Regions from separate parts of the Streptomyces sp. A18 genome, predicted to be linked through region 1. Evidence: riboswitches for the same ligand, from Rfam matches in the RefSeq annotation. Region 1 holds a riboswitch; the other holds the start of a gene.
What was found. A riboswitch is a leader RNA that binds a small molecule or an ion and turns the genes downstream of it on or off. The one in region 1 is predicted to bind glycine.
Positions count from the first base shown of each region.

Region 2: linked by a shared signal. The riboswitch ahead of gcvP (aminomethyl-transferring glycine dehydrogenase) and the one ahead of gcvT (glycine cleavage system aminomethyltransferase GcvT) in region 1 are both predicted to bind glycine.

Region 1 is NZ_JBWLKL010000022.1:38,882-53,654, forward strand. It holds gene glyA (serine hydroxymethyltransferase) at 1-1,128, opposite strand, end outside; gene gcvH (glycine cleavage system protein GcvH) at 1,158-1,535, opposite strand; gene gcvT (glycine cleavage system aminomethyltransferase GcvT) at 1,626-2,789, opposite strand; glycine riboswitch at 2,825-2,936, opposite strand; glycine riboswitch at 2,937-3,042, opposite strand; gene AC5P1C_RS28200 (AAA family ATPase) at 3,184-3,870, shown strand; gene AC5P1C_RS28205 (enhanced serine sensitivity protein SseB) at 3,930-4,742, shown strand; gene AC5P1C_RS28210 (enhanced serine sensitivity protein SseB C-terminal domain-containing protein) at 4,867-5,640, shown strand; gene AC5P1C_RS28215 (ABC transporter permease) at 5,994-6,998, shown strand; gene AC5P1C_RS28220 (ABC transporter substrate-binding protein) at 7,100-8,869, shown strand; gene AC5P1C_RS28225 (ABC transporter permease) at 8,989-9,990, shown strand; gene AC5P1C_RS28230 (ABC transporter ATP-binding protein) at 9,987-11,084, shown strand; gene AC5P1C_RS28235 (ABC transporter ATP-binding protein) at 11,120-12,325, shown strand; partial or broken gene AC5P1C_RS28240 (M1 family aminopeptidase) at 12,534-12,785, shown strand; gene AC5P1C_RS28245 (trimeric intracellular cation channel family protein) at 12,854-13,525, shown strand; gene AC5P1C_RS28250 (thioesterase family protein) at 13,583-14,452, shown strand; gene AC5P1C_RS28255 (YeiH family protein) at 14,633-14,773, opposite strand, start outside.
Region 2 is NZ_JBWLKL010000010.1:264,142-278,914, reverse strand. It holds gene AC5P1C_RS19280 (FHA domain-containing protein) at 1-504, shown strand, start outside; gene ftsR (transcriptional regulator FtsR) at 548-1,291, shown strand; gene AC5P1C_RS19270 (bifunctional nuclease family protein) at 1,345-1,818, shown strand; gene AC5P1C_RS19265 (MerR family transcriptional regulator) at 1,991-2,626, shown strand; gene AC5P1C_RS19260 (DNA polymerase IV) at 2,710-4,119, shown strand; gene AC5P1C_RS19255 (PRC-barrel domain-containing protein) at 4,163-4,543, opposite strand; glycine riboswitch at 4,687-4,784, shown strand; gene gcvP (aminomethyl-transferring glycine dehydrogenase) at 4,982-7,867, shown strand; gene AC5P1C_RS19245 (DUF5999 family protein) at 7,956-8,162, opposite strand; gene AC5P1C_RS19240 (hypothetical protein) at 8,467-9,051, opposite strand; gene AC5P1C_RS19235 (glutamate-cysteine ligase family protein) at 9,539-11,056, shown strand; gene AC5P1C_RS19230 (substrate-binding and VWA domain-containing protein) at 11,079-12,851, opposite strand; gene AC5P1C_RS19225 (CPBP family intramembrane glutamic endopeptidase) at 13,018-13,818, shown strand; gene AC5P1C_RS19220 (PhzF family phenazine biosynthesis protein) at 13,892-14,713, opposite strand; gene AC5P1C_RS19215 (hypothetical protein) at 14,764-14,773, shown strand, end outside.

The DNA of each region.
Region 1 (14,773 bases):
GCCACGGGTCGCGAGCGCGGGCGTACCGATCCGCAGGCCCGAGGTGACCATCGGGGGGCGCGGGTCGTTCGGGATCGCGTTGCGGTTGACCGTGATGCCGACCTCGTGGAGGCGGTCCTCGGCCTGCTGGCCGTCGAGCTCGGAGTTGCGCAGGTCCACCAGGACCAGGTGCACGTCCGTGCCGCCGGACAGGACGTCGACGCCGACCGCCTTCGCGTCGTCCTGCACCAGGCGCTCGGCCAGGATGCGGGCGCCGTCCAGGGTGCGCTGCTGGCGCTCCTTGAACTCCTCCGAGGCCGCGACCTTGAAGGACACGGCCTTGGCCGCGATCACGTGCTCCAGCGGGCCGCCCTGGAAGCCCGGGAAGACCGCGGAGTTCAGCTTCTTCGCGAATTCCTTGCTGCGGGCCAGGATGACGCCGCCGCGCGGACCGCCCAGCGTCTTGTGCGTGGTGGAGGTGACCACGTCCGCGTACGGCACCGGGTTGGGGTGCAGACCCGCGGCGACGAGCCCGGCGAAGTGCGCCATGTCGACCCACAGGTACGCGCCGACCTCGTCGGCGATCCGGCGGAACTCCGCGAAGTCCAGCTGGCGCGGGTAGGCGGACCAGCCCGCGATGATCACCTTCGGGTTGTTCTCCTTGGCCAGGCGCTCGACCTCGGCCATGTCCACCAGACCGGCGTCGTCGACGTGGTACGCGACCACGTTGAACTGCTTGCCGGAGAAGTTCAGGCGCATGCCGTGGGTGAGGTGCCCGCCGTGCGCCAGGTCCAGGCCGAGGATCGTGTCGCCGGGCTTGGCGATGGCGAAGAGGGCGGCCTGGTTGGCGGAGGCGCCGGAGTGCGGCTGGACGTTGGCGTACTCGGCGCCGAACAGGTCCTTGATCCGGTCGATCGCGATCTGCTCGGTGACGTCGACGTGCTCGCAGCCGCCGTAGTAGCGGCGGCCGGGGTAGCCCTCGGCGTACTTGTTCGTGAGGACCGTGCCCTGGGCCTCCATGACGGCGACCGGAGCGAAGTTCTCCGAGGCGATCATTTCCAGGGTGGACTGCTGACGGTGGAGCTCGGCGTCGACGGCGGCGGCGACGTCCGGGTCCAGCTCGTGGAGAGGGGTGTTGAGAAGCGACATCAGGTGGTCCCTAAGGGTCTTCGGGGGCTTCAGCTGCCGGAGAACTCGGTGTACTCGTCTGCGGAGAGCAGGTCCTTCGGCTCGTCCGTGATCCGTACCTTGAAGAGCCAACCACCCTCGAACGGGGCGGAGTTCACCAGCGACGGGTCGTCGACGACGTCCTGGTTCGACTCGACGACCTCACCGGTCACCGGCGAGTACAGGTCGCTGACCGACTTGGTCGACTCGAGCTCGCCGCAGGTCTCGCCCGCGGTCACCGCGGCGCCGGCCTCGGGAAGGTCCGCGTAGACGACGTCACCGAGCGCGTTGGCCGCGTGCTCGGTGATGCCGACCGTCGCCACACCGTCCTCGGCGGCCGAGAGCCACTCGTGCTCCTTGCTGTAACGCAGCTGCTGGGGGTTGCTCATGACCTGAATTCTCCTGTACGCGGGTGGGTGCTGCGGAACGAGAAAGATGTGCGTGGGGTCACTTCCGGGGTTACCACTGGGAAGGAAGTGTCACTTCTGGCGCTTGTAGAACGGCAGAGCCACGACCTCGTACGGCTCGTGCGTGCCCCGGATGTCCACGCCGACACCCTCGGTGCCGGGGATCGCGTGCGCCGCGTCGACGTACGCGATGGCGATCGGCTTGCCCAGGGTGGGGGAGGGGGCGCCGGAGGTGACCTCGCCGATGACCTTGCCGTCCGCCACCACGGAGAAGCCCGCGCGCGGGACGCGGCGGCCCTCGGCGATCAGGCCGACCAGCTTGCGCGGGGGAGCGGTCTCGGCGCGCTCGGCGGCGGCCGCGAGCGCCGCGCGCCCCACGAAGGTGTCGGACTGCGAGGTCTTCTCGAACTTCACGACCCGGCCGAGGCCGGCGTCGAAGGGCGTCAGCTCCGCGGTCAGCTCGTGCCCGTACAGCGGCATGCCCGCCTCCAGGCGGAGCGTGTCGCGGCAGGAGAGCCCGGCCGGGACCAGGCCGACGGGCTTGCCCGCCTCCATCAGCGCGCCCCAGAGCTTCTCGGCGTCGCCGGGCGCGACGAAGAGCTCGAAGCCGTCCTCGCCGGTGTAGCCCGTGCGGGCGATCAGCGCGGGCACGCCCGCGACCGTGCCGGGCAGGCCCGCGTAGTACTTCAGGCCGTCCAGGTCCGCGTCCGTGAGTGACTTCAGGATGCCGGGGGACTCGGGACCCTGGACGGCGAGCAGCGCGTACGCGTCGCGGTCGTCGCGGACCTCGGCGTCGAAGCCTTCCCCAAGCTCTCGGCTTCGCTCGAGCAGGGGAGACCCCGTCGCGCGGGCGGTGAGCGCGTCGAGGACGACCTGCGCGTTCGACGCGTTGGCGACCACCATGTACTCGGTCTCGCCGAGCCGGTAGACGATCAGGTCGTCCAGGATCCCGCCGTCCGCGGCACAGATCATCGTGTAGCGGGCGCGGCCGACACCGACGGAGCCGATGTTGCCGACCAGCGAGAAGTTCAGGAGGTCCGCGGCCTGCGGACCTGTGACGGTGATCTCGCCCATGTGGGAGAGGTCGAAGAGACCGGCCTTGGTGCGGACGGCGATGTGCTCGTCGCGCTCGCTGCCGTAGCGCAGCGGCATGTCCCAGCCCGCGAAGTCGGTCATGGTCGCGCCGAGCGCGCGATGCACGGCATCGAGGGCAGTCAGACGGGGGGCGGTACTCATACGTGGAACTCCCAGGGCATGACGGGCGAGGTCGATCCTCCCCATCTGTCATCGGAACCTGAGAGGTTCACCACGACCCGCCCGTACAGGGGGTCATGACTTGCACCTTGGGTGGAGCCGCCGGAGCGGCCCGCTTTTCAGATGTGCCTCGCCCGCGCGGTACGGGGCCTGAGAGATTCAAGGGAGGGACTTGCTCCTTCGGCGCCCCGGTGCGTCGTACGACGGTGACCGGGAACTCTCCCGCGCGGATTCAAACGGCCTGTATGGAGTTTGCGCGCACATCATTGCACGCGCCTCCGTCACAGGGCAGTGCCAGTCCCGTAATGCCCTTGTGCCGCATTACCTTCTCTTTACACTTGCCGGGGAAGCTGCGGTAAGCAGTTACGTGACCGCTATGGGGAGGCCGATCACGGTGCGCAGGACGAGTGTCTACGCGACCAACACAGGGGTGGCCCTGCCCAAACAGGCAGCCGCCCCCACCAGGGAGAGCTGCGGCCCCCTGCCGGCGGCCGTCGTCCGCGACCTGAGGCAGCGGACCGGGCACAGCCCGCACCGTCTCACCTTCGGCGAGGGCGACCTCATCGTCGTCTCCGGTCTTCCGGGCAGCGGCAAGTCCACGCTGATGCGCAGAGCCGTCGCGGGCCCGCGCATCGACAGCCAGGACACCCGCGACCGCTGGGCCCGCCGCATGCCGGGCCTGCTGCCGTACGCGGTGTACCGCCCCCTGGTCCGCCTCGCGCACTACGCGGGCCTGCGCAGAGCCCTGCGCTCCGGCGAGGGCGTCGTGGTGCACGACTGCGGCACCCAGGCGTGGGTGCGCCGCTGGCTGGCCCGCGAGGCCGCGCGGCGCGGCACGACGCTGCACCTGCTGCTGCTCGACGTGCCGCCGGACACCGCCATAGAGGGCCAGCTGTCGCGCGGTCGCGGCGTGTCGCGGTACGCCTTCGCGCGGCACCGAAGGACGGTCGGCCGCCTCGTCGGCGCCGCCGAGCGGGGCGATCTGCCGCGCGGCTGCGGCTCGGCCGTGCTGCTCGACCGGACGGCGGCCGGGGTGCTGCGGGGGATCGGCTTCGGGAACTGAGCCGTCCGTCACGTTAGGGTCGTGCCGCAGGCAGAGGGACCGAGCAGGGGTTAAGGACGATGGACATTCCGGCGCAGGCACACGCCCATCCCTATGGAGGATGGCCGGGCAACGAACTCGAAGAGGTGCTCGCGGCGTCCCTGGGCGCGCCCGGCGCGCCCCCCACCAGCACGGCATCCGCGGGCGCCCGCATCGTCGAGGTGCTCGGCCGCAGCCACGTCTGGGTCCCGCTGCCGAACGGTGGGGCCCCGGACAGCGGCACCCTCGACCTGCCCACGCTGGAGCTCGAGGGCCAGGCCTACGTCCCCGTGTTCAGCTCCGAGCAGCAGTTCCAGCAGGCGACCGGTGGCCGGATGGGCTGCACCGTGGCACCCGCCGTCGAGTTCGCGCGCGGCCTTCCCCCGCAGATGGGTATCGCGGTCAACCCGGACGGCACGGTCGGCGTCCCGCTGCCCCCGCCCGCCGTGGCCGAACTCTGCAGGGCCGGGCGCACCCCGCTGGACGGCCCCGCGAGCGGCGGCCGCGTACGCCTCTTCGAACCGGACTGGCAGGAGGACCCGGTGGACTTCCTGTCCGCCGCCGCGCGTGAGTTCGAGGCCACCGGGGTCGTCCTGAGCGCCCGCCGCTGCCTGGCGAGCGTCGAGGGCGCGGACCCGTCGCTGTTCGTCGGCGTCGAACTGACCTCCTGGGAGGGCAACGCGCGCGAACTGCCGATGGAGGCCGTGGGCCGGGCCCTCGGGCAGGCGCCGGTGGCCTGGCCGGTGAACCTGGTGCTGCTCGACGTGGCCCAGGATCCGGTCGGCGACTGGATGCGGGAGCGGGTCCGGCCCTTCTTCGGGCAGAGCCCGGGGGGCGAGCACGGACATGTGTAAGGACATGTGCAGGTACGTGGGTGAGGGTGCCGTACGTCAAGTCGGTGTCAGGATCGCCGCTTAAGCTGGTTTCATGACCCGGGGCCACCGGGTCAAGCGGGTCATCGCGAAGGGGCGGTTAAGGGTGAGTGCGTCGGGCACGGCTGCGGCCGGGCAGGTCGAGCACATGCTGCGCCAGGTGACGCCGGGGCGCTATGACGCCTACGAGGCGCTCCTGCGGGCGCTCGCCGCCGACCAGGTGTGGATGCTGCTCTGGCACGGCCAGGCCGGATCCCCCGACGCGCAGTACGGGAACATGGAGGTCGAGGGCCTCGGGTACGCGCCGTGCGTGACCTCCGCCCAGGAGCTCTCCGCCAGTGGCTGGAACCGCTCGTACGAGGTGGTCAGCGGAGTCGACATCTCGCGCACCCTCTACCCCGACCACTACGGCCTCTGGCTCAACCCGCACGCCCCCGGCGGCGGCGTCGGCATCCCCTGGCTCGACCTGCGGCGCATCGCGTCGGGCCTCGACCTGCTGCCCGCAGGGCCGCTGCGGCTCACCGAACCGGCCATCGAGATCCCCCAGTTCTACGCCCTGCTCACGCAGAACGCCCACCGCACGCCCGCGGTCCGCTCGCTGCGCCGCGCCTGGGTGCAGCCCGCGCTCGGCGCGCCGTACCTGGCCATCGGCCTCGATGTGTACGACACGTCGCCGTCGTCGGTGGACGGGGTGCGCACGATGATGCAGCAGTCGATCGCCGCCGTCCCCGACGGCCTGCCCGTGTCGACCGTCGCGATGTCCGACGCGTACGACCCCGTGGCCATGTGGCTGCGCGCCAATGCCAGGCCGTTCTACGACCGCGAGGCCCAGCCGGCACCGGCGCCCGCGGGTGGATACGGCTACCCCGCGCAGTACTGAAACGCCGCCGCGGCCCTCCCGGAAGGGCACTGAACCGGCCACCGCGGCTCGTATACCTGCCCTGACCGTCACGATGTCCGTTCTGATGGTGGAGGGGCTCTATGGGCTCCCGTGGAACGTTGCGACCCAACTGCCCCGTGTTCGCCCCTCGTTCACCTGCGTCCGGATAACGGAACACCTCGATCAGCATCACGGTTGCGCATCCATTCCCCGTCAAGTCTGGTAACAGATCGCGACCCCGATGAAGACTCCCGCACCAGGGGCGCTTCGCCCCTGTGTACGACGGACTGATCACGTCGCTACAGCGGCAAGTGCGGGCCGGTCACCACCGGTTGAGAGGGGTCCCTGCCACGATGACGGCACCATTGCATGACACACCTGCGGACGCGGACCCGACAGAGGATGTCGCTCCCGCAGCTGGTGCAGGGGTGAAGAAGGTCGAGGGGCGGTCCCTCAAGCAGATCGCCTGGAACCGCCTGAAGCGGGACAAGGTCGCCCTGGCCGGCGGCATCACCGTGCTCGTCCTGGTTCTTGTCGCCGTCTTCGCGCCCCTGATCGTCTCCCTGCTGGGCCACCCGCCCAACGAGTTCCACCAGGACGAGCTCGAAGACCTGACGAACCTGCCCAAGGGCGCGTTCGGCGGCATGAGTCCGGACTTCCTCTTCGGGGTCGAGCCGAACAAGGGCCGCGACGTCTTCAGCCGGATCGTCTACGGCGCCCGCATCTCGCTCCTCGTGGCGTTCCTCGCCGCCGTGGTGGCCGTGGTGCTCGGCACCTTCTTCGGTATCATCGCCGGTTACTTCGGCGGCTGGGTCGACGCGACGATCAGCCGGGTCATGGACGTGCTGCTCGCCTTCCCGCAGCTGCTCTTCGTGATCTCCCTGGTCTCGGTCCTGCCCGACGACCTGCTCGGGCTCACCGGCAGCGGCGTCCGCATCGCCGTACTGATCCTGGTGATCGGCTTCTTCGGCTGGCCCTACGTCGGGCGCATCGTCAGAGGCCAGACCCTCAGCTTGCGCGAACGCGAGTACGTGGAGGCGGCCCGCAGCCTCGGTGGCGGTCAACGGCACATCCTCTTCCGTGAGTTGCTGCCGAACCTGGTCGCGCCGATCACCGTGTACGCGACGCTCATGATCCCCACCAACATCCTCACCGAAGCGGCGCTCAGCTTCCTCGGCGCGGGTGTACGTCCGCCGACGGCCTCCTGGGGCGGCATGCTCCGGGACGCCCTCGCGACGTACGAGCACGACCCGATGTTCATGGTCTTCCCCGGCCTGGCGATCTTCGTGACCGTGCTTGCCTTCAACCTCTTCGGTGACGGGCTGCGCGACGCCCTGGACCCCAAGGGAACTCGGTAAACAGCTCCACTGGCTTGCCCCTGCCGCAGCGTCAGGTGGCTCTTCCCATGGTTCTCAAGGCAGTCAAAGCCTAGGACCGCGAATCTCGGAGGATGCGAGAAATGCCCACAGGTTCCTCTAAACGACGGTTGACCGCAGGCGCGGCCCTCGTCGTAGCGGCGCTGGTGACCACCACGGCGTGCGGCGGCGGCAGCGACGACGACGACAGCAAGGGTGCCGGCTACGACGCGGCCATCGGCAAGGTCGCGAACAAGTCGGCGAAGAAGGGCGGAACGCTCAAGTTCATCGCCAAGCAGGACCTGGACTCGGCCGACCCGCAGCGCGCGTACTACGGCATGACGTGGGACTTCATGCGGTTCTACACCCGCACGCTGATCACGTACGACACCAAGCCGGGTGCCGCGTCCAACAAGCTCGTCCCCGACCTCGCCGAGTCCACGGCGAAGATCAGCGACGACGGCAAGACCTACACGTACAAGCTGCGTGACGGCCTGACGTGGGAGGACGGCTCGAAGCTGACCTCCAAGGACATCAAGTACGGCATCGAGCGCATCTGGGCGACCAAGGTCATCACCGGTGGCCCCGGTTACCTGAAGTCCACGCTTGACCCCAAGGGCGAGTACAAGGGCCCCTACGAGGACAAGTCGAAGGACAAGCTCGGTCTGAAGGCGATCGAGACGCCGGACGACAACACCATCATCTTCAAGCTGCCCAAGAAGAACGGCGACTTCGAGCAGATGCTCGCGATGCCGTCGGGCACCCCGGTCAAGCAGTCCGAGGACACCGGCGCCAAGTACACCCAGCGCCCGTTCTCCTCCGGCCCGTACAAGTTCCAGAACTACAGCGCGGGCAAGAGCATCACGCTCGTCCGCAACAAGAACTGGAAGAAGTCGTCGGACCCGGTCCGTCCCGCGCTGCCGGACAAGATCACGGTCACCATCTCGGCGAACCTCGAAGAGAACGACAAGCGCCTGATGGAAGGCGACTACGACATCGACATGAATGGCACCGGCATGACCCAGTCGGGTCGCACCACCGCCATTCAGGACCACAAGGCCAACGTCGACAACATGCAGACGGACTTCGTCCGTTATGTCGCCCTGGTGACCAAGACGAAGCCGTTCGACAACGAGGCCTGCCGCAAGGCCGTCTTCTACGCCACGGACTTCGCGAGCCTGCAGAAGACCCGTGGTGGCGAGGTCGCCGCCGGTGAGATCGCCACCAACGTCTTCCCGAAGTCGATCAAGGGTCACGACGACTACGACCCGTACGGCATCAAGGAGCGCAAGGGCAAGCCGGACGTCGCCAAGGCGAAGGCCCAGCTCAAGGAGTGCGGCAAGCCGAACGGCTTCTCGACCAAGATCTCGGCCCGCACCAACCAGCCGGGCGAGGTGGACGCCGCCACGGCGCTCCAGGAGTCGCTGAAGAAGGTCAACATCAACGCCGATGTCGACCAGATCGACGGCGCCGACTCCTCCAGCATCACCGGTTCTCCCTCGGTCGTGAAGAAGCGCGGCATCGGCATGACGATGGCGGGCTGGGGTCCTGACTTCCCGACCGGCCAGGGTTACGCCCAGCCGCTGTTCGACAGCCGTTTCATCAACGAGAACGGCAACTACAACGAGTCGCAGATCGACGAGCCGAAGATCGACAAGTACTTCGACGACGCGATCGGCACGGTCGACCCCAACAAGGCCGGTGAGATCTACACCGAGCTGGCCCACGAGATCGTCGACAAGGCCTACTGGATGCCCTTCATCTACGAGAAGAACATCAGCTGGCGTTCCTCGCGGGCGACCAACGTCTACTCGTCCGCCGCTTACAGCGGTCGTTACGACTACGTCTCGCTCGGTGTGAGCGACAAGAAGTAGTTCCCGCCACCAAGGCAGTCCCACCGCCGAATCCCGCCAGTCCGAAGGGCAGGTGATGGCCCCGGGCGGTGACCGGGACCCCTCACAAGGGGGTGCCGGTCACCGCCGGGCCGCGCACAGTGCTTGCTTATCTCATCCGGCGCCTGATCGCCGTTGTCGTCATGGTGCTGGTCGTACTGCTCGCGACCTTCACCGTCTTCTTCATGCTGCCCAAGTGGGCGGGACAGGACATCGCCGTCCTCTTCGCCGGCAAGTCGTCGGGTGCCGAGCAGCTCGCGGGCATCCGCATCAAACTGGGCCTGGACGATCCTTTGCTCGTCCAGTTCTGGGACTTCGTCAAGGGCATCCCGATGGGGCGTGACTACGCCAACGGGTCCGACGTGACCCACTGTCCGGCCCCTTGCTTCGGGTACTCCTTCCGTACCGAGGCACCTGTCTGGGAGACCCTCAAGGACGCGCTGCCCGTCACCGGTGCGCTCGCCGCCGGTGCCTGTGTGCTGTGGCTGGTCGCCGGTGTCGCCACCGGCGTGCTCTCCGCGCTCAAGCGCGGCACCATCTGGGACCGTTCCGCGATGATCACCGCCCTCGGCGGCGTCTCCCTGCCGGTCTTCTTCACCGGCATGATCGCGATGGGGCTCTTCGTCCACACCCTCGGCTGGGTGAAGATCGAGGACACCCTCACCACGGACGACCCGATCAACATCTGGTTCGAGACCCTGATCCTTCCCTGGATCGTGCTCGCGTTCCTCAACGCCGCCATGTACGCGCGACTCACCCGCGCCACCATGCTGGAAGTGCTCGGCGAGGACTACATCCGCACCGCGCGCGCCAAGGGGCTCGGCGAGGCCGTCGTCATCAGGCGGCACGCGCTGCGCTCCGCGATGACGCCGATCCTCACCGTCTTCGGCCTGGATCTCGGCGTGCTCATGGGTGGCGCCGTCCTCACCGAATCCACCTTCAACCTGCCGGGGCTCGGTCTCGAGGCGGTCAAGGCCATCAGCAACAAGGACCTGCCGGTGATCCTCGGCGTCACCTTGTGCGCGTCGCTCGCGATCGCGCTTGCCAACCTCGTCGTCGACCTTCTGTACGCCGTCATCGACCCGCGAGTGAGGCTGGGATGACCGAACTGCACAAGACCGGAGCGGCGGTCGGAGAACCCGTCCCCGATTCGGTCGCTCCCACCGCCTTCCTCGAAGTACGCGACCTGAAGGTGCACTTCCCGACCGACGACGGCCTGGTCAAGTCCGTCGACGGGCTCAGCTTCCAGCTGGAGAAGGGCAAGACCCTCGGCATCGTCGGCGAGTCCGGCTCCGGCAAGTCGGTCACCTCGCTGGGCATCCTCGGCCTGCACACCGCCGGGCAGTACGGCAGCCGCAAGCCGCGGCTTTCCGGCGAGATCTGGCTGAACGGCACGGAGCTGCTCAGCGCGGACCCGAACAAGGTGCGCAAGCTGCGTGGCCGCGACATGGCGATGATCTTCCAGGACCCGCTGTCCGCGCTGCACCCGTACTACTCCATCGGCAAGCAGATCATGGAGGCGTACCGGGTCCACCACGACGTGGACAAGAAGGTCGCCCGCAAGCGTGCCATCGAGATGCTCGACCGGGTGGGCATTCCCCAGCCGGACAAGCGGGTCGACAGCTATCCGCACGAGTTCTCCGGCGGCATGCGCCAGCGCGCGATGATCGCCATGGCCCTGGTGAACAACCCCGAGCTGCTCATCGCGGACGAGCCGACGACCGCCCTGGACGTCACCGTCCAGGCGCAGATCCTCGACCTCATCCGGGACCTGCAGAAGGAGTTCGGCTCCGCGGTCATCATGATCACGCACGACCTGGGCGTGGTCGCCGAGATGGCGGACGAGCTGCTCGTGATGTACGGCGGGCGCTGCGTCGAGCGGGGTACCGCGGAGAAGGTCTTCTACGAGCCCCAGCACCCCTACACCTGGGGCCTGTTGGGGTCGATGCCGCGCATCGACCGCGAGGAGACCGACCGTCTCGTGCCGGTCAAGGGTTCCCCGCCCAGCCTGATCAACCTGCCGGAGGGCTGCGCCTTCAACCCGCGCTGCCCCTACGCCGACATCCCCAAGGACCAGATCACCCGCCGCGAGCGCCCCGAGCTGCGCCAGGTCGCCTCGGGCCACTTCTCCGCCTGCCACATGTCGCAGGACGAGCGCACCCGGATCTGGACCGAAGAGATTGCGCCGAAGCTGTGAAAGACGACACGAAAGACCAGGCGAAGGGCCAGGAGATGACGATCCCGGCGCAGACGAAGGAGAAGGACTCACCCGAGCCGCTGCTCAAGGTCGACGGCCTGGTGAAGCACTTCCCCATCAAGAAGGGCCTGCTCCAGCGCCAGGTCGCGGCGGTGCAGGCCGTCGACGGTCTCTCCTTCGACGTACGACCCGGTGAGACGCTCGGCGTCGTGGGCGAGTCCGGCTGCGGCAAGTCGACGATGGGCCGTCTGATCACCCGCCTGCTCGAACCGACCGCGGGGCGCGTGGAGTTCGAGGGCGTGGACATCACGCACCTGAACACCGGCAAGATGCGGCCACTGCGCCGCGACGTGCAGATGATCTTCCAGGACCCGTACTCGTCGCTGAACCCGCGGCACACCATCGGCACGATCGTCGGTGCGCCGTTCAAGCTGCAGGGCGTCAAGCCCGAGGGCGGCCTGAAGAAGCACGTGCAGGAGATGCTGGAGCGCGTGGGGCTCAGCCCCGAGCACTACAACCGCTACCCGCACGAGTTCTCCGGCGGTCAGCGCCAGCGCATCGGCATCGCGCGCGCCCTCGCGCTGCGGCCCAAGCTGGTCGTGGCCGACGAGCCCGTCTCCGCCCTGGACGTCTCCATCCAGGCGCAGGTGGTCAACCTCCTGGACGACCTCCAGGACGAGCTCGGTCTCACGTACGTGATCATCGCGCACGACCTCTCGGTCATCCGGCACGTCTCGGACCGCATCGCGGTGATGTACCTCGGCAAGATCGTGGAGCTCGCGGACCGCAAGGACCTCTACTCCACGCCGATGCACCCGTACACCAAGGCGCTGCTCTCCGCGGTGCCGGTGCCCGACCCAAGGCGGCGCGGCGTCCAGAGTGAGCGCATCCTGCTGCACGGTGACGTCCCCTCGCCGATCGACCCGCCCACCGGCTGCCGTTTCCACACGCGCTGCTGGAAGGCGACGGAGGTCTGCGCGACGAAGGAGCCACCGCTGATCCCCCTCGCGTCCGGCCACCAGGTGGCGTGCCACCACCCGGAGAACGCCGAGGACCAGCAGCCGGGCGACACGAAGCTGCTGCAGGTCGCCAGGGAGGCGATCGACGTGGTGTCGGTGGTGAGCAAGGCGGAGGAGACGGCCGAGGAGGCCGCGGCTCCGAAGAAGACCGTCTCGAAGGACGAGGTCTCGAAGGACGCTCCTGAAGCGGAAGCCAAGGGTCAGGCGTCAACTGACAAGTAGCACCTGATGACTTGGTAAAAATCAGTCACCAAGTCATGTACGCGCCCATACGGGAGAGCGCAGAGTCTGCGTGTCCGTCTCATCGGAACACGCGCGAAGGGATGACTCATGGCACTCTCCCGTTCGGCACGTCTGGGGGGCACTGGCCACCGCCGCCTCCTTCTGCTTGATCGCCGCGGCGCCCGCGCCCCACCCGGGCTCCGACGGCGTCGGCGATCCGCAGCGCGACACGATGTTCGCCTCCGCCGTCTACCAGCGCGGCGCCATGACACTCCAGATCCTGCGCGAGCGCATCGGCGACAAGGCGTTCTTCAAGCTGCTTCCTGCCTGGGCCGAGCGGCACCGGTACGGGAACGCGAACACCGCCGACTTCATCCGGCTCGCCGAGAAGATCTCGGGCAAGCAGCTCGACGGTCTCTTCCACACGTGGCTGTCCACGAAGGGCAAGCCTGCCCTGTAGCCGCCGCCCGCGGTCCGTGCGGTGCCGCCCTGGTGGGGCCCGTGACGGCGGGCAGGTAAGAATGTCGCGTGATCCAGGATCTGTTCAGTCCCTCCGTCCAGCACGCGCTCGACATCGTCGGGATCTTCGTCTTCGCGATCTCCGGCGCCCTGCTCGCCGTACGCAAGAACTTCGACGTCTTCGGGATCGTCGTGCTCGCCGAGGTCACCGCCCTGGGCGGGGGGATCTTCCGTGACGTGGTCATCGGGGCGGTGCCGCCCGCCGCCTTCGTCGACCTCGGCTACTTCATCACACCGCTGTTCGCCGCCGCCCTGGTGTTCTTCCTGCACCCGGAGGTGGAGCGCACCCAGCTCGCGGTGAACGTCTTCGACGCGGCGGGCCTCGGCCTCTTCTGCGTCACGGGCACGACCAAGGCATACGACTACGGCCTCGGCCTCACCGCGTCGGCGGCCCTGGGTCTCGCCACCGCGGTGGGCGGCGGCGTGCTGCGCGACATCATCGCCAACGAGGTGCCCTCGCTGGTGCGCTGGGACCGTGACCTGTACGCCGTGCCCGCGATCGTCGGCTCCGCGATGGTCGCGCTCTGCATCAACTACGACATGGTGAACGCCTTCACCAGCACCCTCGCCGTGATCACGACCTTCGTCCTGCGGCTGCTCGCGCTGCGCTACCACTGGCGCGCCCCGCGGGCCTGGCACCGACGGTCGACGGCGGTGGAGGTGGAGGAGGCGTCGTCGTAGACGGGGACTCGGCAGGCAAAGCTACCGCTCAGTAATTTCATGTTGTACGTTGCTGGCATGGCAGAGGCAACATCCATACCGGCAGCGGTGCCCGCGAGCATCGGCGACAGCGAGTTCGACCGCGACACAGCGGTCACCCGGCGCGAGCCCGGTGTCTACGACATCGACCTCTCGGCCGGGTGGACGATCATCAACGCGGTGAACGGCGGCTACCTCCTCGCGGTCCTCGGCCGCGCGCTGGCCGACGCCCTGCCGCACGCGGATCCCTTCACGGTCTCCGCGCACTACCTGACGGCGTCCCACCCCGGCCCCGCCGTGATCCGCACGGACACGGCCCGCACGGGGCGGACCCTGTCCACCGGGCAGGCCTCGCTCTTCCAGTACGACGAGGAGGGGCGTGAGGTGGAGCGGATCCGCGTGCTCGCCTCGTACGGAGATCTGGCGGGGCTTCCCGACGACGTCCGTACGACAGCCGAGCCCCCGGCGCTGCCACCGCTCGACCAGTGCTTCGGTCCGCAGGACGCGCCGGACCACCGCCCCGTCCCCGGCAGCTCGGCGATCAGCGACCGGCTCTTCCTGAAGCTGGACCCCTCCACCCTGGGGTGGGCCCTCGGCCAGCCCTCCGGCAAGGGGGAGATGCGGGCCTGGTTCGGACTGGCGGACGGGCGTGACGCGGATCCGCTGTCGCTGCTGCTGACGGTGGACGCGTTGCCGCCGACCGCCTTCGAGCTGGGCATCTCCGGCTGGGTGCCGACGGTGGAGCTGACCGTGCATGTCCGGGCGAAGCCCGCGGCCGGTCCTCTTCGGGTGTCCATCACCACGCGGAACCTCGCGGGGGGCTTCCTGGAGGAGGACGCGGAGGTCTGGGACAGCGAGGACCGCCTGGTGGCCCAGTCCCGGCAGCTGGCGCGGGTCCGCCTGGGGTGAGGCAAGGGCGGTCCCTGCGGGGCTTTCCCAATCCCCTCCACCCCTTCCCGAACTGCGGCTCCGCCCCAGACCCCGCTCCTCAGTCGCCGGAGGGGCTGAATTTTCAGCCCCTCCGGCGACTGAGGAGGGCCCCCGAGCCGGCGGGTTTTCGGGAAGGGGCGGGGTTGGGGAAAATTCCCCTTACCCCACCAACAGCACGCCCCCATAAGAAGCCCCCGCAACCACCACCCACGCACACAGCCCAACCACCGCCATCCGCCCGCCCGTTCGGGTCAGTGACGGCAGGTCCACCGCCGAGCCGAGGCCGAACAGGGCCGCCGC
Region 2 (14,773 bases), on a different contig from region 1:
GCCGAGGCGAGCCGGTTCTGCTCCAACTGCGGTGCGCCGCTGCGGGCCGGGGCCACGCCGGAGCGTCCCTCCGAGACGACCTCGACGATCTCCATCTCGGGCCTGGAGGCCTACGACGCGGAGGTGACGGGGCAGACCGCCTCGCCCGCCCTCTCGCCGGAGGCCCAGGCCGCCGTTGACGCACTGCCGCTCGGCTCCGCACTCCTCGTGGTGCGCCGCGGGCCGAACTCGGGCAGCCGCTTCCTCCTGGACGGCGAGCTGACCACGGCGGGGCGCCACCCGCAGAGCGACATCTTCCTGGATGACGTGACCGTCTCGCGTCGTCACGTGGAGTTCCGTCGCCTCGGTGACGGTTCCTTCACCGTCGCCGACGTGGGCAGCCTCAACGGCACGTACGTCAATCGGGAGCGCATCGACTCGGTCGCGCTGTCGAACGGCGACGAGGTGCAGATCGGCAAGTACCGCCTGGTCTTCTACGCGAGCCAGCGGGCCGTCGGTATCTGATCCGCCCCCAGACTTCCGTCCGGGGGGACCCCCAGGAAGGGCCATGCTTCAAACACCGAGGGGCGGTGCCGGGAACGGCACCGCCGCCGAGGACCATCGGCTGATGAGCATCGGCGCCGTGCTGAACGCGCTGCGTGACGAGTTTCCCGAGGTCACGATCTCCAAGATCCGCTTCCTGGAGTCGGAAGGGCTCATCGAGCCGGAGCGCACGCCATCCGGCTACCGGAAGTTCAGCCCGGAGGACGTCGAGCGGCTCGGTCACGTCCTGAGGATGCAGCGGGACCACTATCTGCCGCTCAAGGTCATCCGGGAGCACCTGGACGCCCTGGAGCGCGGAGAGCGGGCGCCTCTGCCCTCCCTGGGGCAACCGCGCGAGCCCGGTGACGCCTGGGGCGTGCGTGACACCGAGGAGCCCACCGCGGCCCGCGTGGGCCGCGCCGAGCTGCTGGCCGCCGCCGAGGTCGACGCGGAGCAGCTGGCGGAGTGGGAGACGTACGGGCTCATCGCACCCTTGCCGGACGGTGGTTACGACGCGGAGGCCGTGACGGTCGCCGCGCTCGTCGTCGAACTCGGACGGTTCGGCATCGAACCCAGACATCTGCGCGCCATGAAGTCGGCGGCCGAGCGCGAGGCCGGCCTCGTCGACCAGGTCGTGGCGCCGCTGCGCAGGCACCGTAACCCGCAGACCAGGGCCCATGCGGAAGCCCGTACGAAGGAGCTCGCGGGGCTGACCGGGAAGCTGCACTCTGCACTGGTGCAGACCGCGCTCGGGGTGCGGTTGCCCTGACTCGGGGGGTGCCCGACTACCCAAACCGGCCGGGCACGTCCTAGGGTTGCTGTGTGAACGAGCTCGACGTCGTAGGTGTCCGGGTGGAAATGCCCTCCAACCAACCGATCGTGCTCCTGCGTGAAGTGGGAGGCGATCGTTACCTCCCCATCTGGATCGGACCAGGTGAGGCGACCGCGATCGCCTTCGCACAGCAGGGGATGGCGCCCGCACGGCCGCTGACCCACGACCTGTTCAAGGACGTGCTGGAGGCGGTGGGACAGGAGCTCACCGAGGTGCGCATCACGGACCTCCGAGAAGGGGTCTTCTATGCGGAACTGGTGTTCGCCAGCGGAGTCGAGGTGAGCGCCCGGCCGTCCGACGCCATAGCGCTCGCCCTGCGCACCGGAACGCCGATCTACGGCAGTGACGGTGTCCTCGACGACGCGGGCATCGCCATTCCGGACGAGCAGGAGGACGAGGTGGAGAAGTTCCGCGAGTTCCTCGACCAGATCTCGCCCGAGGACTTCGGTACCAACAGCCAGTAGTCCGTCGCTTCCGAAGGGGCCCGGCGGACCATTCGGCAAGCCATTCCCGGCGACGCGGTACGGCAAACCACTCTTAGGGTGATTATCACTCGGCGTGCCGAGTGTGGCGATCGTTGACGAGCCCCTGGTGACTGCCTACCGTCGTGGAGGCAGGTCAAGGACGGAGGTCGGCGTGAGAAGCAGCGGCGACGGTACGGCGATGGGCGGTCCGTATCCGCTTCACGGCAGCGCGGCCGGTCACTCTCCGAGCAGGCCGATGGCGGTTCAGGGGAGCGTTCAGGGGAGCGGGGACGCCACGTCCGGACAGTCCGAACAGGAACAGATCGGTTACCGGGGGCCGACCGCGTGCGCGGCCGCCGGCATCACCTACCGACAGCTCGACTACTGGGCCCGTACGGGCCTCGTCGAGCCCAGCGTGCGGTCCGCGGGCGGGTCGGGGACCACGAGGCTCTACAGCTTCCGGGACGTCGTCGTCCTGAAGATCGTGAAGCGGTTCCTCGACACGGGAGTGTCCCTGCAGAACATCCGGACCACGGTCCAGCATCTGCGCGGCCGCGGTTTCCGGGACCTGGAGCGGATGACGCTCATGAGTGACGGCGCGACGGTCTACGAGTGCACGTCGCCCGACGAGGTCCACGACCTGCTCCAGGGCGGCCAGGGGGTCTTCGGGATCGCCGTGGGCGTCGTGTGGCGGGACGTGGAAGCGGCGCTCTCGCAGCTGCACGGCGAGCGGATCGACACCGGGGAGACGCTGGTGCGGCAGAACCCCGCCGATGAGCTGGCGAGGCGGCGCAACAGGGCCGTGTGAGGCGGCTGGGACGGTTGAGGCGGGTTCGAGTGCCCGGTGGTGTTCCCCAGGTGTTGTCAGTGGCGTAGGGCAGCATCAGAGGTGTGAGAACCGCGCCCACGATCCTGCATCTCGACATGGATGCCTTCTACGCGTCTGCCGAGCAGGCCGCGAAGCCGAGTCTGCGCGGGAAAGCCGTGGTGGTGGGCGGACTCGGGCCGCGGGGTGTGGTGGCGACGGCCTCGTACGAAGCGCGGAAGTTCGGTGTGCACTCGGCGATGCCCATGGGGCAGGCGCGGCGCCTGGCGCCGAATGCGGCCTATCTGGTGCCGCGCTTCGGGCTCTATCGCGACATCAGCGAGCAGGTGATGGGGCTGCTGCGGGAGCTGTCGCCGCTGGTGGAGCCGCTCAGTCTGGACGAAGCCTTCGTCGACCTGGAGGCGGGCGGCGTGGCGGACGACCAGGCGTCGGCGCTTGAGGTGGGTGAGCGGTTGCGCGCGGACATCAAGGCGGTGACTGGGCTCGCGGGGTCGGTCGGGCTCGCCGCGTCCAAGATGCTGGCCAAGATCGCTTCGGAGGATGCCAAGCCGGACGGCCTGCGGCTCATAGTGCCGGGCACCGAGCGGGAGCTGCTCGCGCCGATGTCGGTGCGGATCCTGCCCGGTGTCGGTCCTGCCACCGGGGACCATCTGCGGCGGGGCGGGATCATGACGGTGGGGGAGATCGCAGAGGCGGGCGAGGACGAGCTCGTGCGGCTCCTGGGCAAGTCGCACGGGAGCGCGTTGTACGCGATGGCGCTGGCGCGGGACGAGCGGCCCGTGGTGGCGGAGCGAGAGTCCAAGTCGGTCAGCGTCGAGGACACGTACGACGTGGACATCCACGACCGGGTACGGGTCAGGGGCGAGGTGGCGCGTCTGGCCGACCGGTGTGTGGAGCGGCTGCGGGCGGCGGGGCACTCGGGACGGACGATCGTGCTGAAGGTGCGGCGGTTCGACTTCTCGACGCTGACGCGCTCCGAGACGCTGCGGGGGCCCACGGACGACCCCGGAGTGGTCCGGGAGGCCGCCGCGCGGCTCCTGGAGTCCGTGGACACCACCGGAGGCGTGCGGCTCCTCGGGGTGGGCGTCACGGGGCTCGCCGACTACACGCAGGAGGATCTTTTCGCGCAGGCCCAGGAGCAGGCGCGGAGCGAAGCAGCCCAGGCCCTGGAGGCGCAGCGCGAGGCCGAGGAGGAGCGGGCCGCGGAGGCCGCGGAGGAACCCGCGGTCGAGGCGGTGGAGGAGCCGGTCGCTCCGGCCGAGCGGCGGTGGGCCGCCGGGCACGACGTGCGGCATGCCGAGTACGGGCACGGGTGGGTGCAGGGCAGTGGCCTGGGGCGGGTCACAGTGCGCTTCGAGACACCGGATTCGGTGGCCCCGGGGCGGGTGCGGACGTTCCGTACGGATGATCCGGCGCTCGAGCCCGCCGAACCCTTGCCGTTGGTGGCCTCTCCCGAGGCGCTGGAGCCGCAGTGACGTCCGGTCTGCCGCTGGTGGTCACCGGAGTGCTCGGCGGGCGTCAGATGCCCTCCTGGCCTGCGATCTTGCCGAAGTCCTGGTCCGGGGGCGGCGGTGACTGCGGGGGCGTGATGTCCAGGCCGTAATGGTGGTAGAGCTGCAGTTCCTGTTCGGGCGAGAGGTGGCGGCCCACCCCGAAGTCGGGGGCGTCCTTGATGAGGGAGCGGTCGAAGGGGATGCGCAGGGTTCCGTCGCTCTTGACCACGCTGGGCTCCAGGGGGACGAACGCGTCCCGGCTGAACAGACCGGTGCGTATCGCGGCCCACTCCGGGGCGCCGGTCGCGTCGTCGAGATAGACCTCGTCGATCGTTCCGATCTTGGTCCCGTGCTGGTCGAACGCCTTCCGGCCGATCAGATTGCGTGGATCGATATCGGTCTGCACGGTCCCTCCAACTGGTCGAGGCTTGTCGAAGTGGGGCGTAACTCATCCTTGTTCGTTCGTAATCACTACGAAAGAGCACTTCGGGGCAGGCGGCCACTCGAGGGATCCGCTATCTCCTCGCTGGTAGGCTGGCGCTTGGCTGCTGACCCCGTGCGGGAGAGCTCCCCGGTGGAAACACCGGGGGCGCCGAAGGAGCAACTCCTCCCCGGAATCTCTCAGGCACCTGTACCGCACGGACGAGGTCACTCTGGAAAGTAGGGCGGGCGTCGGGCGGGCACGTCCGGAACCCTTCCTCACCGACGGTGAAAGCCGGTGCGACGCCTCTCGCGGGGCACGGACCGGTGAAACTCTCAGGTTGAGATGACAGAGGGGGAGGCCGTCCGGGTACCCGCGCCGTGGTGCCCCTCGCAGGTCGCGTCAGACCAGGAGGCCTCCGCAATGACCGCCACCCCTCGTATCCCGCTCTCACAGCTCGAGCAGGGCATTCCCTTCGAGCAGCGGCACATCGGCCCCGATGTGGAAGCACGGGCCAAGATGCTCGCGCAGGTCGGATACGGCTCGCTCGACGAGCTGACCGCCGCCGCCGTGCCGGATGTGATCAAGAACGCCGAGGCGCTGAACCTGCCCGGAGCGCGCTCCGAGGCCGAGGTCCTGGCCGAACTGCGCTCCCTCGCGGACCGTAACGACGTGCTCGACTCCATGATCGGGCTCGGTTACTACGGGACGTTCACGCCGCCCGTGATCCTGCGGAACGTCATGGAGAACCCGGCGTGGTACACCGCTTACACGCCGTATCAGCCCGAGATCTCGCAGGGGCGCCTCGAGGCGCTGCTCAACTTCCAGACCGTCGTCGCCGAGCTGACCGGACTGCCCACCTCCGGTGCCTCGCTGCTCGACGAGGGAACGGCCGCCGCCGAGGCGATGGCCCTCTCGCGGCGCATGGGCAAGGTCAAGGACGGTGTCTTCCTCGTCGACGCCGACACGCTGCCGCAGACCATCGCCGTCATCCAGACCCGCGCCGAGCCGACGGGTGTCGAGGTCGTCGTCGCCGATCTGAGCGAGGGCATTCCGGCCGAGGTCGCCGAGCGCGGTGTCGTGGGCGTACTGATCCAGTACCCCGGCGCCTCCGGTGCCGTACGCGACATAAAGCCGCTCGTCGAGCAGGCACACGAGCTCGGTGCCATCGTCTCCGTCGCCGCCGACCTGCTGGCCCTGACGCTGCTCACCTCGCCCGGTGAGCTGGGCGCCGACATCGCCGTCGGCACCACGCAGCGCTTCGGTGTGCCGATGGGCTTCGGCGGCCCGCACGCCGGTTACATGGCGGTGCGCGAGAAGTTCGCGCGCAGCCTGCCGGGGCGGCTCGTCGGAGTCTCCGTGGACGCGGACGGCAACAAGGCCTACCGGCTCGCGCTGCAGACCCGTGAGCAGCACATCCGCCGCGAGAAGGCCACCAGCAACATCTGTACCGCTCAGGTGCTGCTCGCCGTGATGGCCGGAATGTACGCGGTCTACCACGGGCCCGACGGTCTCAAGGCCATCGCGCGGCGCACCCACCGCTTCGCCACCGTGCTCGCCGCGGGGCTCAGGGCCGGCGGGGTCGAGGTCGTGCACGGCGCGTACTTCGACACCCTGACCGTGCGGGTGCCCGGCAGGGCCGAGGAGCTCGTCGCCGCGGCCCGCGAGGGTGGCGTCAACATCCACCAGATCGACGCCGACCAGGTCTCCCTGGCCTGCGACGAGACCACCACGCGCAAGCAACTGACCGCGATCTGGACCGCGTTCGGGGTCGAGGGCGACGTCGAGGCGCTCGACGCGGAGACCGAGGACTCGCTTCCCGGCGGCCTGCTGCGCTCCGACGACTTCCTGGCGCACCCCGTCTTCCACCAGTACCGCTCCGAGACCGCGATGCTGCGCTACCTGCGCAAGCTGGCCGACCGCGACTACGCGCTCGACCGGGGCATGATCCCGCTGGGCTCCTGCACCATGAAGCTCAACGCGACCACGGAGATGGAGCCGGTCACCTGGCCCGAGTTCGGGCAGCTGCACCCCTTCGCGCCCGCCCAGCAGGCGCAGGGCTACCTGACGCTCATCCGTGAGCTGGAGGAGCGGCTCGCCGAGGTCACCGGGTACGACAAGGTCTCGCTGCAGCCCAACGCCGGTTCGCAGGGCGAGCTCGCCGGCCTGCTCGCCGTGCGCGGCTACCACCGGGCCAACGGCGACGAGCAGCGCACCGTCTGCCTCATCCCGTCCTCCGCGCACGGCACGAACGCCGCGAGCGCCGTGATGGCCGGCATGAAGGTCGTCGTCGTGAAGACCAGCGACGACGGTGAGATCGACATCGAGGACCTGCGCGCCAAGATCGAGAAGCACCGCGACGAGCTGTCGGTGCTCATGATCACCTACCCGTCCACGCACGGTGTCTTCGAGGAGCACGTCGCCGACATCTGCGCCCAGGTGCACGAGGCGGGCGGCCAGGTCTACGTCGACGGTGCGAACCTCAACGCCCTGGTGGGCCTCGCCCAGCCCGGCAAGTTCGGCGGCGACGTCTCGCACCTGAACCTGCACAAGACCTTCTGCATCCCGCACGGCGGCGGTGGCCCCGGCGTCGGCCCGGTCGGTGTGCGCGAGCACCTCGCGCCGTACCTGCCCAACCACCCGCTGCAGCCCGCCGCCGGGCCCGAGACGGGCGTCGGACCGATCTCCGCCGCGCCGTGGGGTTCCGCGGGAATCCTGCCGATCTCCTGGGCGTACGTACGTCTCATGGGTGGCGAGGGCCTCAAGCGCGCCACGCAGGTCGCCGTGCTGTCGGCGAACTACATCGCCAAGCGCCTCGAGCCGCACTACCCCGTGCTCTACACCGGCCCCGGCGGGCTCGTCGCGCACGAATGCATCATCGACCTGCGTCCACTGAGCAAGGCGACGGGTGTCAGCGTCGACGACATCGCCAAGCGGCTCATCGACTACGGCTTCCACGCGCCGACCATGTCGTTCCCGGTCGCGGGGACGCTGATGATCGAGCCGACCGAGAGCGAGGACCTGGTCGAGATCGACCGGTTCTGCGAGGCGATGATCAACATTCGCGCGGAGATCGAGAAGGTCGGCGGCGAGTGGACCGCCGAGGACAACCCGCTGCGGAACGCGCCGCACACCGCTGCCGCCCTCGGCGGTGAGTGGGAGCACGCCTACAGCCGCGAGGAGGCCGTCTTCCCGGCCGGTGTCGTGGCCGCGGACAAGTACTGGCCGCCGGTGCGGCGCATCGACCAGGCGTACGGCGACCGGAATCTGGTCTGCTCCTGCCCGCCGCTGGATGCGTACGAGGACTGATACCGGGTCCAGCACATGCGTGGGGGCCGGTCCGGAGGTCTTTCTCTCCGGGTCGGCCCCTTTGTCGTCCGTGCCGTGCTGCCCCGCGTCAGGCGGCCGTCATGATCTTGTCCGTGCCCAGCGGTCGATGCGGGGCGATGATCTGGCCGTCCGGCAGCAGCTCACCGGTGTCCTCGAAGAGGAGGACGCCGTTGCACAGCAGGCTCCAGCCCTGCTCCGGGTGGCTCGCCATGAGGAGCGCGGCTTCCCGGTCGGCGGAGTCGGCTGTCGGGCACGGTGGTTGGTGCTGGCACATGGAAGGGTTCTTTCGCTGCGATGTGATGGCTGTGACGTTGGCCTTGCGACTCGATGCGGTGTTCATGGCCGCCCCCCGTTTGTTTGGTCGGTCCCAGTGTTGCCCTACGGACGTCGATCCGCAGGGATTTAGCGGCAGCGCTCCTTACTGCTTAATGACGTATCACCCGCCCGGACGGTTCAGCCCAACTGCACTGTCTCTTCGGGTGGTTCGGGGTGGTCATACCGGGCTAGTCCGTATGGGCACATCACGCGCCGTGCCCCGCGGCCTGGACGGCGGCGGGGCACGGAGACGTACGGCGAGGTCAGGCGGGTGAGCCGAGCAGCGATGCCGGGGCCATGCGGTGGCTGAGCACCTCCAGGAGCTCCGTGGCGCGGTGCGGGCGGTGCGCCGCGATGCCGGGAGGCGCGGGCGCCAGGGGCACGAGGATGTCGGAGGGCGCGAGGTCGCCGCCCGCTCCGTCCGCCGTGCAGTCGCCGTGCAACCAGAGGGTCAGCATGTAGAGCTCGGGCACGGACAGCAGCCGGGGTTGGTAGGGCATCGGCATCGCCTCCGCGTGGCGCAGGGCGCGCTCGGTGGACGCGAGGTAAGGGCCCTCGAAGAAGTGGGAGAAGGCCCACCCGTCGGGCGTCAGCATCGTGTCCGCCGCGGCGACTGCGCGCTCGCCCGCGCGGATCAGGAAGCGCCACCCCGCGAGCCGGGTGGGCGATGTGCCCGACGGGGTGATCCGGTCGAGTACGTGGACGGGCAGCGGGAGTTCGGGGTTCACCGGTCCCTGTGCGGCGCGCAGGGACGGGGTACGGGCTTCGCGTACGGCGGTGGGTGAACCGAGAGCCGCGAGGACGCTGCGCAGGGCGGGCGCGGGAGCCGGGGGGACTTGCAGCGGCATGATGGGTCGCCTCTCTCATTCGACAGGCACGGTGGAACGAGGACAGGTGCGGACGTCGCTGTCTGCTCCGAAGTCAGAGGGGGCGGGGGCAGGGGACCGCGAGCGCCAACTCTCTGCCTCGTTCGCGGAGTTTATACGACACGTGTTCAGGCAGTGTTTCGTCTAACCGCACCTGATATTGCCGGCAAGGCGGAATTCGGTCGCTATTTCGCGGACTTTATCCCGATTCTGGATGGACCCCGACTGTCTGACCTCGGCTCCCCTCGCGGGAGCGGACGGCCGATTCTCGTCGGCGTTTTTCACCAGGCGCCGCAGCGAGGGTTCCCCGGCGTATCGCATGCCCGGTGAATGTGCCGCGCGGGGCCACGGCGTCGAGCGTACTGGGCCGGAGGCATGTGCGGGGCGTTATCGATCACATTGCAGGGCATCATCCCCCGAGACATCGCGGCCGGATCATTGGCTGCCCATCAGAGGAGGGGACGCTTCGATGGGGGAGAAGGTCGTGGCAGGGACGTTTGACCTGTCCGAGCGGAACCGGTACCGGAGCAAGCTCAAGGAGTGTCTCGCGGGGCTGCGGAGGCTCCTGGACGAGGAGCGGTTCGACCGGCCCAAGAACCTGATGGGTATGGAGATCGAGCTGAATCTCGCGGGGCCCGACGGCATGCCGAGAATGCTGAATGCGGAAGTACTCGAACGCATCGCGAGCCGCGACTTCCAGACGGAACTCGGAATGTTCAATCTTGAAGTCAATATCGCCCCTCACCGATTGGGCGGACGCGTTCTTGACCGCCTGGCCGAGGAGCTGCGCACCGGCCTCGCCTATGCCCACCGGAAAGCGAACGAGGTGAACGCGGGCATCGTGATGATCGGTATTCTGCCGACGCTCGCGCACCACGACCTGGTTTCGGGGAACCTCTCCGACGTCGACCGCTACGCCCTGCTCAACGACCAGATCGTGGCCGCCCGCGGCGAGGAGTTCGTCCTGGACATCCAGGGCGTGGAGCGGCTGACCTGCACCTCCGCGTCGATCGCGCCCGAAGCGGCCTGCACCTCCGTGCAGTTGCACCTCCAGGTCACACCGGGCCGGTTCGCCGACGTGTGGAACGCGGCGCAGGCCGTCGCCGCCGCGCAGGTCGCCGTCGGCGCCAACGCGCCGTTCCTGTTCGGGCGTGAGCTGTGGCGCGAGTCGCGGCCCCCGCTGTTCCTGCAGTCCACGGACACCCGCCCGCCCGAACTCCAGGCGCAGGGCGTGCGCCCGCGGACCTGGTTCGGCGAACGCTGGATCAGCGACGCCTACGAGCTCTTCGAGGAGAACCTGCGCTACTTTCCCGCGCTGCTCCCTCTCATGGACGAGGAGGATCCCCTGGAGGTACTCGACGACGGCCGGGTGCCGCAGCTCGGTGAACTCGTCCTGCACAACGGCACCGTGTACCGCTGGAACCGCCCCGTGTACGGCATCGCGAACGGCGTCCCGCACCTGCGCGTGGAGAACCGCGTCCTGCCCGCAGGCCCCACCATCACCGACGTCATCGCCAACGCCGCCTTCTACTACGGCGTCGTACGCGCCCTCGCCGAGGAGCCGCGGCCCGTGTGGACCCGGCTGCCCTTCGACGCCGCGGCCCGCAACTTCGACACCGCGTGCCGCGACGGCATCGAGGCGCGTCTGCGGTGGCCGAGGCGCGGCAGGACGGGCGGGATCGTCGAGATGCCGGCGGTCGCTCTCGTACGCGACGAGTTGCTGCCGCTCGCCGCGGCGGGGCTCGACGCGTGGGGAGTCGAGCCCGCCGACCGGGACTTCTACCTGGGCATCATCGAGGAGCGGTGCAGGCGGCGGGTGAACGGGGCGTCCTGGCAAGCGGCGACGTACCACCAGGCCCTGGAGACCGGGCTCGAACGCGAGGCCGCGCTCGCCGCGACCACCCGGCGCTACGCCGAGCTGATGCACGCGGGCGACCCGGTGCACACCTGGCCGGTGGGGCTTCCCGAACCGGCTGTCCTGAGCTGAGGCACCCAGGAGGCGGGTGGGCTCAGCCGTGGCTGCCCGCCTCCATGATGGCCTTGAGGATGACCGCGTGGATCTGCGCCGGGTCGTCGACCTGGTGACCTGATCCGCCGGTCGCTTCCGCGATCTGCACGACCTCCTCCTTGTCCGCGTTCGGGCCGACCGCGATCGCGATGAGCGGCACCGGGCGCTTGGGGTCGGAGAGGTTCTCCAGCTGTGCGACGAGGTTGCTGCGCGAGATGGAGCCGGGGTCCTGGTTCGCGCCGTCCGTGAGCACCACGAGCGCGTTGAACTTGCCGCTCGCGTACGTGGACGTGGCTTCCTTGTACGCCGCGAGCGTCGTGTCGTACAGGCCGGTCGCGCCGCCCGGGATCGGCGCCAGGTCGCTGAAGGCCTCCGAGACCTTGTCCCGCTGTGTGCCGTCGCCCTTGCGGTCGCCGAGCCGCTGAGTCGGCACGAGCTTGCGGTAGTCGCGCTCGCCGTCCAGGAGGGTGGCGAACTCCCAGAGGCCGATCTCGTCCTCGTCGGTGAACCCCGCGAGCGCCTGCAGCAGTGAGGACTTGGTGACTTCCATCCGGGACTGATTGCGGCCCGGCACGAACTCGCTCATGGAGTCCGAGACGTCGACGACCGTGCTGAGCCGGGCGCTCTGCACGGTGATCGTCCACATGCCGAGCGTCTCCTGAAGGTCCTTCTCGGAGGGCGGCTCGCTCGGCTCGTCCCCGTACGGCTGGGGGGTTCGGCCGCCGGCCGCGGTGACCAGCTTCGCCGACGGCTCCTCCGCGCCGGTCCTGAAGCCGTGCTTCTCCAGGATCGGGCGCCCCGCCTCGTCGCTGAACAGCGTCATGAAGCGCAGGGCTGCCCGGCTCTGGTCCGTGGACAGCTCGTCCTCCTGGACCAGCGTGTACGGGTAGTCGAGCCGCGGTGAGCCGTCCTTCGGATAGAACATGTCCAGGCTGTTCTCCTCGTCCGCCGTCTCGTTGTGCCGGTACGCGGCCTGCTCGGAGAGGATCAGCGCCTGATTGCGGCGCGGGTTGCCCTCTTCGGCGCCGGACGAGTCGCGGGCCAGGGTGTCGAGGAGCTGGCCGTCGTTGTCGGTGGTGCGCGCGGACAGCGCCTTGGCCATCGCGGCGGCCTGGGTGTCGCCGTCCTTGCCGCCCGACTCCTTCGCCGACTTGCCCAGCTTGGCGAGTGCCAGGAGGCCGGTCGCGCTGCGCGCGGGATCGGCGGCGCCGAGCCGCAGCTTGTCGCCTTTCATCGCCGCGCCGGTCAACTCCGGCCAGCTGTACGTCTTCTTGGGCCAGCCCAGAGACTCGGCGGCGGAGGGGACCATGGCCATGCCCACCGGGGACGAGGCTATGTTGCCCGCGGGCGTCACCTTGTTCTGCCTGCCGCCCAGGCCGACGCGTTGCAGCCACAGCTCGGAGTCCGGTACCCACACGTCGTAGGCGGGATCGCCCTTGCCCGTCCGCAGTTCGTCGGTGACCTTGTACGCCTCGCGGGCGGAGACCCGTACGTCGATGCACGATCCGTCGGACGTGACCTCGTTCTCGCGCGCGTCCTCGGCGGCCGCGCGCAGGGCGGGGGCGATGTCGGGGGCGGCGACGAGGTCCAGCTCCACCGAGTCGTCGCGGCACGAACCGCCGAAGGTGAGGAGGTCGCTGCGGACGGCGACCGCCGTGCCCGCCGCGACCGTCAGGACGAGTGCGGTCGCGATGGCCACGCTGCGGCCTCGGGTGCGTGGCCGAGGGTCGGGTGCGTCCGTCCCGTACTCATCGGGCAAGCTGTGACGTCCCATGGCGGTGGTGCCCCTCCTTGAGTGATGAAGCAAGGAAAGAGGGGGTGGCAAGACCGCAATCGGCGTCCGTCCCCCTCGGCCTGTCGCGCACGGTCTTCGTAACTTCTTTCGAGACCCTAGCGGGACGGGGATGGGGATGAGGCGGGATTACTCAACTGGAGGCGGAGTGCAAGCGGAGACCGGGTCGTTGGCCGGTTCTTTTCGGGGCGAGGGGCCATCGCGACGGATCCTCCGGGACGAGACGCTGCTCGTCCTGGCGCTCTCCCTGGGCGCGAGCGGTGTGTCCGCGCTGATCAGCTTTGTCGGATCGGTCACCAAACCGGGCGGTCTGAAGGACCAGGCGGCGACCATGAACTCGTCCGCCGCTCCAGGGCGGCCCTGGCTTGATCTCGCGTGGCAATTGTTCGGAATCTCGACGGCGTTGGTCCCGGTGGCGCTGGTCGCCCACTTCCTCATCAGGGAGGGCGCGGGACTGCGCACGATCGGCTTCGACCGGAGCAAGCCGTGGCCGGACCTGGGCCGTGGGGCGGCCATCGCGGCGGTGATCGGCAGTACCGGGATCGCCTTCTATCTGGCGGCGCGCGGGCTCGGGTTCAACCTGACGGTGGTGCCCGAGGACCTGCCGGACGTGTGGTGGAAGTACCCGGTGCTCGTGCTGGCCGCGGTGCAGAACGCGGTGCTCGAGGAAGTGATCGTCGTCGGCTATCTGCTGCGCAGGTTCGGGCAGTTGGGGTGGACGCCGATGGCCGCGCTGGTCGGGAGCTCGGTGCTGCGCGGCTCCTATCACCTCTACCAGGGCATCGGCGGGTTCATCGGGAACATGGCGATGGGGGTGGTCTTCGTGCTCCTGTACCGGCGGTGGGGGCGGGTCGGGCCGCTGGTGGTCGCCCATTCGCTGCTCGATATCGGGGCGTTCGTCGGGTACGCGCTGCTTGCGGGGAAGGTGGGGTGGCTGCCTACGCCATAGGCGGCGGGCAGGCGGGTGGTTCCTGGGGTGGCTGTGGGGACGTACGACGTGGTCGTACGTCCCCACAGTGGCGTCAGGCGTGCAGCTCTCCGTCGATGACGGTGACCGCGCGGCCCGTCAGGAGGGTGCGGTCGCCGCGCAGTTCCGTGCGGACGAGGCCGCTGCGGGCCGATGCCTGCAGGCCGGTGAGTTCCGCGCGGCCCAGGCGCTGGGACCAGAAGGGGGCCAGGGCGGTGTGGGCGCTGCCGGTGACCGGGTCCTCGTCGATGCCTACGTTCGGGAAGAAGCCCCGGGACACGAAGTCGTAACCGCGGGTGGGGTCTTCGGCGCGTGCGGTGGCGATGATGCCGCGCTTGGAGTGCTGGGCGAGGGCCTTGTGGTCCGGGGTGAGGCCGCGCACTGTCTTCTCGTCCGCGAGTTCGACCAGCAGGTCGCCGAGGTTCGCGCCGGTGTCGTACACCGCGAGCGGCTCGGCGCCGAGCGCCTGCGCCGCTCCGGCGGGGACCTCGGCCGGGGTGAGCGGGGCGGTCGGGAAGTCCATGGTGATGGTGCCGTCGGGGCGGGCGGTCGTGGTGAGGATGCCGCTGCGGGTGGCGAACCGGACGGGGCCGTCGGCGGTGCCGGTGACCTGCAGGACGTGGGCCGTGGCGAGCGTGGCGTGGCCGCAGAGGTCGACCTCGGTGGCGGGGGTGAACCAGCGCAGCGCCCAGTCGGCTTCGCCGTGCGGGGGGAGGGGGTGGGCGAAGGCGGTCTCGGCGTGATTGACCTCGGCGGCCACGTTCTGGAGCCAGGTGTCCTCCGGGAAGGCGTCGAGGAGGAGTACGCCTGCGGGGTTGCCCGCGAAGGCGCGGTCGGTGAAGGCGTCGACGATGCGGATGCGGTGAGGAGTCGGCATGTGGAGGACGCTAGCGGGCCAATGTGGGGGTGGGACAAGGCCAATTGCTGGTGAGTGGCC